Regions from separate parts of the Paraburkholderia sp. RL17-337-BIB-A genome, predicted to be linked through region 2. Evidence: riboswitches for the same ligand, from Rfam matches in the RefSeq annotation. Region 2 holds a riboswitch; each other region holds the start of a gene.
What was found. A riboswitch is a leader RNA that binds a small molecule or an ion and turns the genes downstream of it on or off. The one in region 2 is predicted to bind manganese.
Positions count from the first base shown of each region.

Region 1: it holds a riboswitch for manganese, as region 2 does, so the genes downstream of both, P0D84_RS00045 (sodium:calcium antiporter) here and P0D84_RS07960 (TMEM165/GDT1 family protein) in region 2, are expected to answer to the same signal.
Region 3: it holds a riboswitch for manganese, as region 2 does, so the genes downstream of both, P0D84_RS04170 (TMEM165/GDT1 family protein) here and P0D84_RS07960 (TMEM165/GDT1 family protein) in region 2, are expected to answer to the same signal.

Region 1 covers NZ_JARESY010000001.1:8,284-12,561, reverse strand. The annotation lists gene P0D84_RS00055 (hypothetical protein) at 383-1,102, shown strand; gene P0D84_RS00050 (NADP-dependent oxidoreductase) at 1,322-2,341, opposite strand; yybP-ykoY riboswitch at 2,509-2,679, shown strand; gene P0D84_RS00045 (sodium:calcium antiporter) at 2,780-3,790, shown strand; gene P0D84_RS00040 (hypothetical protein) at 3,955-4,077, opposite strand.
Region 2 covers NZ_JARESY010000001.1:1,750,046-1,754,323, forward strand. The annotation lists gene P0D84_RS07945 (LysR family transcriptional regulator) at 1-60, shown strand, start outside; gene P0D84_RS07950 (hypothetical protein) at 91-255, shown strand; gene P0D84_RS07955 (c-type cytochrome) at 649-1,392, shown strand; yybP-ykoY riboswitch at 1,667-1,848, shown strand; gene P0D84_RS07960 (TMEM165/GDT1 family protein) at 1,863-2,453, shown strand; gene P0D84_RS07965 (hypothetical protein) at 2,982-3,494, shown strand; gene P0D84_RS07970 (YMGG-like glycine zipper-containing protein) at 3,466-3,939, shown strand.
Region 3 covers NZ_JARESY010000001.1:876,141-880,418, reverse strand. The annotation lists gene P0D84_RS04180 (lysophospholipid acyltransferase family protein) at 1-378, opposite strand, end outside; gene P0D84_RS04175 (beta-ketoacyl synthase chain length factor) at 362-1,240, opposite strand; yybP-ykoY riboswitch at 1,870-2,048, shown strand; gene P0D84_RS04170 (TMEM165/GDT1 family protein) at 2,098-2,670, shown strand; gene P0D84_RS04165 (DUF4136 domain-containing protein) at 2,798-3,496, opposite strand; gene P0D84_RS04160 (hypothetical protein) at 3,495-3,680, shown strand; gene pepN (aminopeptidase N) at 3,710-4,278, shown strand, end outside.

The sequences.
Region 1 (4,278 bases), 1.7 Mb from region 2:
GCAACCGCCAGTGAATGGCAATGGCGCCGACCGGTTTGCAATGGACGTGAATTGAAACCTTTGGAGTGCTGGCCAAACAGCGCTGAGCGAATGCTCGAAAGATCTCGACCTGATTTCAGGATTGGGTGTCGGTACGGTTCGCCTTGGTGTTTCCTGGGATTTCATGGTGAAGGCCGATGGCAGCACTTTGCACCAAACAGGGTGGCGTTCCTCAAATCTCTTCTTAATGCAGCCCGTACGCGGGGCATGAAGATTCTCTTCCAGGTGGGTATGTACGCGCCTGCAAGCGCCTACAAATGCGCTGGTACTCAGAGGCCGCCGAGCGGCTCTTCGGGACGGCTTGACTTGTGACGCCGTCTTTTCGAAATATTTGAGCTCGCTCATGGATGTGGTCTTGCCATTTACCGCCGACATCGAGCTGTTAAATGAAACCAACTGGGGTTTCTCGGCATCCGATCCGTCCTACGGAAATCCGAAGGGAATCGCCGGCTACATTCCGACGCGCGAGAGAGCGCTCTACACGAGCGCCAAGACGTTCCTGAATACGAAAGCGCAGTCGGGCTACCGAACGGTTCTGCATACCCAGGGGATCTCTTATTTTTACAACTCGGCTTATCCGAACAATGGTTGGAAGCCGCCTGCATCAAATCCGCTGATCCAGGCAACGGACGACATCAAGGCCGTTGGGAATAAAACGGCAAGTGCCGCCATCCCCCTGAATGCCGCCGTTGACGTGGTCGATATCCATCCGCACTTCAACAGCAGCGAATACGTCATGCTGGTGCAGGCCTTTATCGATACATTGTCGAGCGTTGTTCCCAATGGGCCTAAAAAGCTCTGGCTCACGGAAACCAACAATGGCACCGATGGCACGGACGCTGGACAGACCGCTGCGTTCAACCAGTTGAAAGTGTTGATGAATAACGGCTCTGTGCAGAAGGCGTTCTGGTACGTTGTGCATAATGGCGATCTTGGCAATGGCGAAGGCGATGGTTATTCGATTTACGATACCAATCGCAATCTGATCCCGCCGCAGCTCGCCGCTACCATTAAAGCCTATACCGCTACCATTCCGCGTTCGCAGCGGTTCTTGTCAGGATAGTATGTGACGCCCGTGAAGTAAGCAGCGTATCCGCTGCTTCCATGATCTCAAGCGCCTGCCGGATAGTCTCTTCGCGCGATTTTGGATGCAGTGGGTCCTGACCGGTCTTGCAAAAGGCTTTGCAAACACACGTCGCACTCTATTCGATGCCAATCTCCGCACGGTGAGATTGGCGCGTCGAACAGGCTGAGCCTGCGGGATACATCCCGCTGGCTCTGATCACACTCTCACCAGCAGCTTCCCCAGATTCTTCCCTTCGAACAGGCTATTCAGCGCATTCGGCAATGCGTCGAAACCATCGACGTACGTCTCCTGATACACAATTTCACCGTTCTTCACCCACGGCGCGACCGTCTGCAGCATTTCATCCATCCGGTGCACAAAGTCGCGCGCCAGAATTCCCTGGATCGTCGCGCGCTGAAACAGCATGTGCTGCAAGAAGCGCGGCGCGAGGTCCGGCGTGTCGAGACCGCCGTCGTATTGCGCGATCGCGCCGCAGATCACAATTCGCGCGCGGCGCTTGATGAGCGGAATCACCGCGTCGGTGACCATGCCGCCCACGTTGTCGAAATAGACATCGACGCCGCCGGTCGCGGCTTGCAGCGCTGACTGCAGGCCTTCGGGCGTGGGATGCGCGCGGTAGTCGACCGCGCCGTCGAGCTTCAACGTGTCGGTCAGAAACGCGCACTTGTCCGGGCCGCCCGCGATTCCGATGACGCGGCATCCGGCACGCTTGCCGAACTGCGCAACCAGCGAGCCAACCGCACCCGCGGCACCGGACACGACCAGCGTGTCGCCCGGACGCGGGCGGCCCGCTTCCATCAAACCGAACCACGCGGTGCGTCCCGGCATGCCGAGCACGCCGAGCGCGGTCGAAACCGGCGCTGTGTCGGGGTTCAGCTTCGTCAACTCGCTGTGATGGCACCTGGCGTACAACTGCCAGCCGCTATAGGCCGAGACCCAGTCGCCCTGCTTGAACAGCGGACTCGCCGACGCCACCACTTCACCCACCACGCCCGCGCGCTGGACGATACCGAGCGGATGCGGCACGTCGTAGGTATTGCGTTCGTGCTGCTGGATTCGAATGTACGGATCGACGCTGACGATACGCGCCCGGATCAACACCTCATTCGAAGACAAATGGTCGTCGAGTTCGCTTTCGCGCAACTCGTAATGCTCATCGCTAACGCGTCCTTCGGGACGTTTGACGTAAAACCACTGGCGATTTCGATAACTCATGTGAAGACTCGCTGCTGTCGTAGACGATGAGTGATCTTACCAGTGGGGCAATCGCTCGCCCGCGGCGCGCCTGACCTCGTATCGTCGAACGGATGCGGCGAGGCCGGGTGGCATCGGAACATGCGCGAGATCCCAAGCTTGTTGAAAGGCGCCCGTCCCGTTAGAATCCCCCGGTCACTGGGGAGTAGCCTTCCTTCAATCATTGAAGGATAGCGCGTCAACATACTTGGCCTGCGGGTCATGGCGCGTTCGACCGGGTCGGTTTGGCGAGACCATTGGCGCACTGCTTCGTTCTGGTCGGACGGGTCGCGGTGCGTCATTGGTTTGTCATTACGTCCGACCGCGGAGTTGCCCTGTGAAACATCGTTGTGCCCTGCCAGTCTCCCCACTTGGCCGTCCGTCGTGCCGCTTCCTCTTTGCTTTTGCGGGGAGCCGCGCATGACCGGTCTGCTCTTCGAACTCGCCATCATGCTGGTTGTCATTCTGGTGGCGGCTGAGCTCTTTACCAATGCGCTCGAACATCTTGGCGAGCGCCTGAAAATCTCCGAGGGCGTGACGGGTTCGCTGTTCGCGGCGGTCGGTACCGCATTGCCCGAAACCCTCGTCCCGCTGCTCGCGATTGCAGGCGGCACGGCCGATAGCGCCGTCAATCAGGAGATCGGCGTCGGCGCGATTCTCGGCGCGCCGCTGATGCTTTCCACCCTGTCCACTTTCCTGATGACGCTCGCGATTCTCGGCTCGCGCGGCGCCAAAGGCTGGGTCACGCCGGAGCGCACCGGTTTCACGCGCGATCTGAACTACTTTCTGTGCGCCTTCGTGCTGGCGGCCGCGGCAATGTACGTGCCGCACGAAGAGACGATCGTGCGGGCGCTGTTCAGCGCGGCGCTGGTCGGCGTGTACATCACTTATGTGGTGATGACGTTTCGCGCCTCGAACAAACTGGTCGACGCCGGCCATGGCACCGAAGCGCCGGGCAAGATGCTGCTGTCGCGTCTTGGCTTGCCTACGAATCTGGCGACCATCGCGGTGCAACTGGCACTGGCCGTTGCGTTGCTGGTGTGGGGCGCGGAAGGTTTCATCCACGGGGTGCGGGGCGTGTCACAGGCGCTCGGCGTCTCGCCGCTGCTGCTGTCGCTGCTGATCATTCCGATCGCCACTGAGTTGCCCGAGAAGGTCAACAGCATCCTGTGGATTCGCCGTGGCAAGGACACGCTGGCGTTCGGCAACATCACCGGCGCGATGGTGTTTCAGGGCACCTTGCTGCCCGCGATCGGGATTCTGCTGACGCCGTGGACACCGCGCATTGAAGTGTTGACCGGCATCGTGATCACGCTCGCCGCTGCCGCGTGGTTGCGGATCAATGTGCGCAAACGCGGTGTGCCGGTGTGGGCGTTGCTGGTGTGCGGCGTGTTGTACGCCAGTTACCTGGTGATCACGCTGACTCGCTAAGCGAGTAATGAAAGGCCGGGATGGCCGCGCAAAAGCCGCAGCGACGGCCACAACAAAGGCAGCCTTTAATTAGACGGTCCAGCAGCCGCAGCCGCTGTCGCTGTCGTCATCGCGCTATCCGGCTTGAACACCGTCTTCCAGTCATCCTTCATATCGACGACGAGTCAGCCCTTCACGCCGACTTCGTCCAGGCCCCTGTCGAGCTTGCCGCTTTTCGCCGTGCGGTCGTACGCATATTCCCGTTCGCCGTCGGTGTGATGCACTAGCACGCGCGAAGCGTGGGCCATCACCCGCCGAGGTCCATTCAAGCAAGGGCATATCGCCGTCTGCGTTGACGAAAGGGATCACTGGACGCCTGCCGATCACGCGATCGATAGCGAGCAGTTTCGCCGCGCCGTCGACCAGATTGTCGACCTGCGCAAACCGGGTCAACGAAAACCGCGCCGTTCGTCGACGGTCAAGGCAATGCAGTACCGGCGCATGGTGCG
Region 2 (4,278 bases):
GAGAATGAGACCGCAGTCCCTATGGGATTGACCGGGTCTGCATTAGCCAGTTTTCTTTAGCTCAAGCACGTATCCGGCACGTGTCACCGTATGAATCAGTTTGACGCAGAATTGACATCCCACACGTTCGCACGCGCCGTCGTGGCCCTGAAGCGCCATCTGCTGCGCGACGCCCTCGACCGCAAACAACGCGGCGAACGTTTTGCGCCATGGCATCGCTTCACTGCGGTCACTCAAGTTCCGTCCGCTTTCTGAGCAGATGTGCTTCCTTTGCGCTACTGCGCTGCCGGCACTTCAACGTGACAACGCTCTTCGCACCACTCGTACCATCCTAAATTCCAGGCAAACTTCAGGTTTCGCTCTTGAGTTGTCTGTGCACTTTACAAAGAAGTCCTTCGAGGCGAAATGAAAGTGTCGACTCGATTTATCGCGGGAGAAGAGGGCCGGCTGGATAACCGTTACGTTGCGGTCCGATTACAGTTTTGTCATCGGACATACTCACCGATCGTCTTTATCGAGGCTCAAATCCTTACGCATGCTCAATCCCTGAGACTTCATAGCGATCTTCAATGAGCGTTATCGATAGAACCAAATTCACCCGCCGGTTGACCATCGACACACTGATGCAAACCTCAAGTGGAAGATCAGATGCTCGACATCATCAAGCGATTCAATGTACGCAATTCGGACAACAGGACTCGCGCAGAGCATGGGCGGCACGAGAAGGTGGGTTCATATCTTCGACACGTCCTTTCGCGCGGCGCGCAAGTAGGTTTGGTGGCGTCGCTTGGCGCGTTCGCGAGCCTATGCTTCGCCCAGAGTCAGGCTGCGACCGCAAGTACAAACAACGTTGCGCAGGGTCCGTCGATTGCGACATGTGTAGCATGCCATGGTGCGCTGGGTGCCGGAAGTGAAATGGGCATGCCGCGGCTGGCAGGCAGGAATCCGGAGTACCTTGCACACGCGCTGTCGATGTTCAAGGCCGGCACGCGTGTCAGCCCTCAGATGCAGGCGGTCGCTCAGAACCTGTCGGACAGCGACATGCGAGCTCTCGCGGTCTTCTTCTCGAACCAGCATCCGCCGCTTGTGAAAGCTTCACAGCCGCCAGCGCCGGAGCTCGTCGCGGCCGGCAAGCAACTTGCCGAAGTGGGAGCGGGCACGAGCGTACTGGCATGTTTCAGTTGCCACGCCGCGGGCGGCAAGGGCGATGGCGCGCGCTTCCCCACTATCGCAGGCGAGCCCGCCGCTTTTACCGTCGCCCGGCTGCACGAATTCCAGGCGCGCGCAAAAGCCTCACCTCCGAAAGCTGGAACAATGACGGCGGTAGCGGCTACGCTGAATGACACGCAGATCGAGCAGGTCGCCGCTTATCTGTCCGTTACCGGGCCCTGAATATCTGGAGCACGGAGCACGGAGCACGGAGCACGGAGCACGCGACTGGCACTGGCTTGTACAAACGGGTTCGGGACAAGCTGCTCCGGGCGGCTAGCCGGCGAACAGAGAAATGCCAACGGGGCCTTGACCTGACCGGGACGCCCTTCGCGGCGAAACAAAGCCGGTCTCCCCCAATGCCAGCCGGTGACCGCTCCGAATGGAATATCTGCTGAACGCCACGAGCTTCCGGCGTGATGACTTGCCTCTCGTAACACACGGCGCGATAGAATCGCGCCTGCTCATTGGGGAGTAGCCGCCTCGAACGCGATGTTCGAAGGCGCACGTCAACATACTTGGCGAGTCGAGAGACCCGCTATGGCGTGCGCAGCTAAGTGCCTGGCAAGACCGATGACACGCATTCCGACCGGACCGGGTCGCCGGAATGCGCGTCATTGCGTTCTTTCAGCGCGGCTCGGGTACAACAACCCATGCAATCCTTCCTTGTTTCGACCAGCGTGGTCGGCCTTGCCGAAATTGGCGACAAGACTCAACTCCTGTCCCTGGTATTGGCAGCGCGATATCGCAAGCCCATTCCCATCATCCTTGGTGTTTTTGCCGCTACCATCATCAACCATAGTGCATCCGGCGCACTCGGCGCGTGGCTTGCGAGCGTGCTGAGTCCGGGAATTCTGAATTGGGCGGTAGTCGCGTCGTTCGCGGTGATGGCAGTGTGGATTCTCATTCCGGACAAGCTGGACGACGCTGATACGGTGTTGGCGAAAAACTCGATGGGTGTGTTCGGCACAACCGCGCTCACATTCTTTCTCGCTGAGATGGGCGACAAGACCCAAATCGTCACCATTGCTCTCGCTGCGCGATTCCACGAGTTCTTCGGGGTCGTCGCGGGTACGACGCTCGGCATGATGTTGGCAAATGTGCCCGTCATCTACCTGGGACACACGTTCGCCGACCGCCTGCCAACAAAGGCGGTCCACATTCTGGCCGCCATCATTTTCGTTGTCCTCGGTGTGCTCGCCCTCAGGACCGCGCTGTACCCGCAAGCGCACCCGCTGTTCTAATTCGAGAGGTTGCTTCGTCCGTTCAAGGCGTATGCCGTCTCCGGCGAGTGCCTTGAGATTTGCACCGCGTCAGCGCGCCGGACCGCTCCACCAATTCGTTAGACAAACAACGCTCTGAAGAGCGCTGAAAAATCGGCATGCCCGCACTTTCGTTATGGGCACTGTTTCGATCAATAACGCCCCAATTATCTGGCGAAGTCTCTTGTGACAAAGGAGACTCAAGTGTTCCAGCATTTTTTGCAGGGCGGGCGCCGCAGCCGCCAGGAACCGTTGTCACCTCCGCCAACGCTGATCTACCGCTCACCCCGTCACACCTTCCCTGGCACGGTCCACGTTGCACGCACGGTGCTGGAATAAGCCGGTGCGCTCCATCGTTTACTCGTCGTGCAACCACGTCCTGAGCGGTCCTGAGCGGCGAGGCCTATCGCGGCTAGGCCCGCGCCGTGAACTTGCGCCAGCACACCGATGTGCTGGGCGACGCCGACGACACGACGTCGAAAACGTCGGGGATTCATGTGGCCATACATCATGGACAAACTGCTTCGTTTCGGGACATTGCTCGCATGTCTCGGCTTCGCCGCGCCTGCACTCGCGCAAACCTACGACGAGCAACCGGTGCCGGTCGACAGCGCGAATTGCCGCGCCGTTGTCGGGCAGGCAGAAATCGATGGGACGATGCAGCAGGTCGTCGGACGTGCGTGCCTGCAAAGTGATGGGACCTGGCAGATTGTGCAAAGCCAGGATGGCAGCGTGCCGTGGTACCCCGTCGCAGCCTATCCCTATCCCGACGCCTGGTGGTGGGGGCCGCCGATATTCATTGGCGGCGGCGTGAGCCTGATCTTTGTCGACCATTTCCATCACTTTCATCATTTCAACCACTTTCATCAGTTTGGTCACGATCACTTCGCTCCAATCGGCACGGGCTTTCATCGCGGCCCGTTCCCCGGCGGTGGTATGCGTGGTTTCGGTGGGATGAGGGGATTCGGTGGGACGAGGGGAGTCGGCGGCATGCATGGGTTCGGCGGCATGCATCGGCGCTAGCCCAACTTTCCCTGTATGCGGCTCGTTGCCCGGCACCGGAAAGACGTTCGACCAGTTCCGCGCAGACGACGCCTCATGCCGGCAATTTGCGTTCAACCAGGTGGGTGGCGTGTCGGCCAACCAGGCGGCAACCGCGAGCGCGGTCGGCAGCGCCGCCATTGGAACGGGGCTCGGCGCGGCTGCGGGTGCGGCGTTCAATGGAGGCGCCGGCGCGGCCGTGGGCGCGGGTGTCGGCTTGCTAGTCGGGAGCATGGTTGGCACGAGCGCCGCACAAGGCTCGGCCTACGAAGTGCAGCGCCGCTACGACTATGCGTACCTTCAGTGCATGTATGCCGCCGGCGATCGCGTCCCGGTTCGCGGGCACATGATGGTCGCGCCCGGGGGCCAGCCCTATGCGCCGCCGCCCCGAGGCGTGCTGCCACCGCCGCCTCCGCCAGCGAGTTGATGGTGAAAGTGGTAGATCTCGACAAAACCGGGAAAGCCTCCTTCGTGCACGGGGTGCGCGTGGCCGGGACCGCAATAATATTCGGCGCTCGCAGGATCGGTCATCATGTACTCCTGATCACAGGAATTCATCGATGTGTCGTAAGGCGCCACGGCACCGCCGCCCAGCACCGAGGCTGTAAACACCCCTGTCAAAGGGGGCAAAATGATGTGCCGCACGGTAAGACCTCATCTGATACGGCGGAACGACTCCGCTAAAGATTTAGACCCGGCGCGGCAAGCATGTCCGGGGGTCGTCCAGGGGAAATCAGGGCGTGACGAGCAAAGACGTATGCAGGCC
Region 3 (4,278 bases), 870 kb from region 2:
CACGATTCCCCAGAAACAGGGATTACCCCAGTGCGCGTTTTTCACCACGCAACAGGCACGCGGCGTAAGCGACAACAGCACCATCACGTCCAGGTACGTCGGGTGATTGGCGACCACGATGGCCGGCCCGCCGGCGCGCAATGCCTCTGCGCCCGACACCTCGAGCTCCATCACGCCGATGCGCTGCAACACCGCGACCAGGGCACGGAAAAACCAGTGGATCACGGTCGTCACCGCAAGCTGACGCGAGGCACGATGCGGCCACAGCCACGCGAGCGGGAACACCAATACCGAAAACAGCAGACCGCAGACGCCGAACACCACGAAGGCCATGCCCGTCGCGAAGAATCGCCAAAGGTAATCAAGGCGCGCGTTCATGCCACCTCCAATGCCAGGCGGCGCCGGCGCCTCGCCAGACGGCGGGCTTGCCCGTTTCCAGACAATGCAGCAGCGCCTGGGTCTGGGTCGCGAAGCTTGCGGCCGGGAGCGCTGCGCCTGGCTCGATTGCGAGGGTTGGCTTGCCTGCTTGGCTGGCCTTGCCTGTGTGGTTTGCTTCACCTGTGTGGCTTGCCTTACCTGTGTGGTTTGCTTCACCTGCGTGGCTTGCCTCGCCTGCCTCACCTGCGTGACCTGCTCCACCTGCGTGGCCTGCCTGCTCAGCGGTCTTCGCTGACTCCGGTTCACCTGCGCCCGACAACGTGCAGACGAGTTGCCCCATCGCTGCTTCGCCGCCCAGCAGGATAGCGATCGCGCCGCCCTGCACTTCGTCTTCAATCGTGCCGTATGCCGGATCGGCTGGTTCGTCGGCGTACACCAGCAAGACCGGCGAGCCGGGCTGGGCGGTGTATTGCGCGTACGCCTCCAGCAACGCGTAGCCGAGCGTCTCGGCACCGGCCGAGATCGCGCTGGCGGCGGAACGATCGCCGCGCGCGATGCCGAATACGCCAGTCATTGCGTTCAACACGGACAGACTGAAGGCCGTTGGCGAGACTGGCTCGCCCGCGCTGATGGCGTGGAGGATCTCAGTTGTACGGCGCAATTCGCCGTGACGCGAGGCGAACACAACCCGGATGTCGTCTTGCGCCACACAGTCATGCGCGACCTTCAGGGCAACGCGGGACAAAGTGCTCAGGCGACGACGCACGATCGGCTCGATAAAGCCGATGTCGGGTGCGGCAGTTGCGGCAGCAGGCCAGCTAGACCAGCGAGCGACCGGAATGGTCCAGTGCAGATCGGGCATATCGGTGTTCGCGCGTAGAAGCGAGGAGAGGCTGAGGGCGCCTGACGGAATACCTGGCCGTCACAGCGTGCGCACCGCGCGGAACGGCAATCTCCAGCCGGGGGTCAATCCAATCTTCTTATATAGGGTTCAGCAATTTAACGGCACTTGGCCCCGGTTATTTAGGCGCCTTTGCCAATTGTCTGCAGGATTGTCTCGGGCTCCCTATGGTCGCCGGAATCATACTGAATATTCTGGATTAAATCAGCCACAAAAGACGTATCTATCTGTATCCGTATCGCAGGTGCGACGAATCACTGGACAACGCCGCAATGCAGGCCCGGTAGCACCTGGTGCATCCGGAATGGGGCTGGAAGGCCACTCGCACTGCGCTCTGCCGGCCAACCGAGCGGTGTTGTATCCACAAGTCGATGCAAATGCTTTCATTTAACTTTCTGAATAGTGTTTCGTTTCGGAACATTTGAAGGCTTCGGTGCCTTTCCGATGAGTGATGCGCTGCGTTATACGCCCATGTGGCGTTCAAATCCCATGGCACGACTGACGAGCGCTTAGCGCAATGCCATTTGCGCAGGGAGCAGCGACACCATGGCGGGAATTGGCGCGTAACGCGCGGCCACGCCTGCTATACTCCGTCCCTCATTGGGGAGTAGCCGCCCCGCGGCATGTCCGCACCGCTGTCATACGGTGCGTCGAACGTGTGGCTCGCGGGGGCGCCTGTCAACAAACTTGGCCTTTATGGCCATGGCAGCCGCAGCCTCTGGCCTGGCGAGACCGATGATCCACACACGCCGCAACAGGGCCCGGCGGTGTCGTGGGTCGTCGCTCGTGCACATCTCGGCCCGAGGAACTAAAACACCGTGAATCAAGCTTTTCTCATTTCGACCGGAGCGGTCACGCTCGCCGAGATCGGCGACAAGACGCAACTGCTCTCGCTCGTCCTCGCCGCCCGCTATCGCAAGCCGATACCGATCATTCTCGGCGTACTGACCGCTACGCTCGTCAATCACGCCTGCGCCGGCGCACTCGGCGCCTGGCTCGGCTCGCTGCTCACGCCGACCATCATGCGCTGGGCATTGGCCGCGTCGTTCATTGCGATGGGCCTGTGGATTCTCGTGCCGGACAAACTCGACGATGAAGAGGCCAACACCAACCGCACGCATTTCGGCGTGTTCGGCGCGACCGTGGTGACGTTCTTCCTCGCGGAAATGGGCGACAAGACACAGATTGCGACCGTCGCCCTCGCCGCGCGCTTTCACGATTTCTTCGGCGTGGTGGCCGGCACGACGCTCGGCATGATGATCGCCAACGTACCGGCGATCCTGCTTGGCGACCGCTTCGCCCACAAGCTTCCGACCAGAACCGTGCACGCCATCGCCGCGGTGATGTTCGTGATTCTGGGGACGATGGCGCTGTTCGGCGTGGGAATTTAAGCAAGCCCACTCATGCAGCGCTCTGCGCGCGCGTTGCTCGCGAAGCAAAACGGCCCACCAGGAATGACCTGCCGGGCCGTTTTTTGTTGCGCCGCAACGTCTGCTGTTCGATGCAACGGTTTACCGCTTACTGCACGACCTCCGCGCTGGACGCTGCCGCCGGCGCCACTGCGGGTGCGGCACCCATCGTAGCCACTTCATTCGAGGTTCCGCCGTTCGTATCCACGGGAATCTTCACGGTATGGACCACGCCGTTGCCGAGCGGGAAATCGGCCAGCGCGCTGCGTGCCAGATACGGCATGGCCCTCACCAGCGACGGCTCGCCGCCCGCGTTGCGCGCCGTCACGTTATAGACCTCCTTGCCGCTGGCACGCTCGGTGATCCGCACGCCGAGCAGGTGCGTGAAAATCGGGTAGCTCTGATTCACGTACGCGGTCGGGAACGGGCCCCATGGGCCCCACGGATCGAACGGCCGACCCCAGTACGGTGCCGGCCAGGGGTTGTAATACACCGGCTGCGCGACCGTTACCATGTCCGAGCGAATCCCGTACGCCAGCCCGACCAGATAGCGGGCCTGTGAAGCGTCGACCTGACGGAACGCGTGCGTGGCGAGTTCGTTGCCGACGAAGCGTTCGTACGTGGTGAGTTCGAGATTGTTCTGCTGATCCGCTGCACGCGTGAAGGCGTAGGTACGGGAAGCGTCATTGCCGCTCCAGTCGGAAAACGCCGTAACCTCGGTGGTCACGTAGGTCGTGCAGCCGGACAGCAGCACCGTCAGCGTGGCCAGCAACAGCGTGGCGCGGCGGGTCCATCGATCGATTTTCATGATCTACCTCGTGTTGCCTGTTATTGCCGGTCTTGACCGGGTTCGTTTGCGCGCAGCCGTCGCCGCGCGGGCGCCCGATAATACGCTGACCTGGCGATTCGGTAAAAAGTTCGACCCGCACGATCCGCCGAGCCTTTGTACAATGGCTCGACAAGCCCGGCTCGCGCGCCATGAGCACGCGTGACGGCTCGAGTCCCATCACTACAGAACGCCATGGCCGATACCGCAACGCCCAATGTGATCCGCCGCGCCGATTACGCGCCGCCCGCCTTCCTGATCGACACCGTCGCCCTGGAGTTCGATCTGGTCCCCGAACGCACCGTCGTCAGGAATACGATGCGTGTGCGCCGCAACCCGGACGCGTCCCGCGCCGCCAATCTCGAACTGATGGGCGAACAACTCGAGTTCGCCGGCGCCGCGATCGACGGCGCCCCGTTCGCCAACGCGCATGCGCACGAGCACGGTCTCACGCTCGACAACGTGCCCGACAATTTCGAACTCACGCTCACCAGTATCTGCAATCCGGCGGAAAACACCACGCTGTCGGGCTTGTACGTCTCGGGCGGCAACTTCTTCACGCAGTGCGAGGCCGAGGGCTTTCGCCGCATCACCTATTTTCTCGACCGCCCGGACGTGATGGCGACCTTCACGGTCACACTGCGCGCGAACAAGGCTGATTATCCGGTGTTGCTGTCGAACGGCAATCTGCTCGAAGAAGGCGATTTGCCGGACGGCCGCCATTTCGCGCGCTGGGAAGATCCGTTCAGGAAGCCGAGCTATCT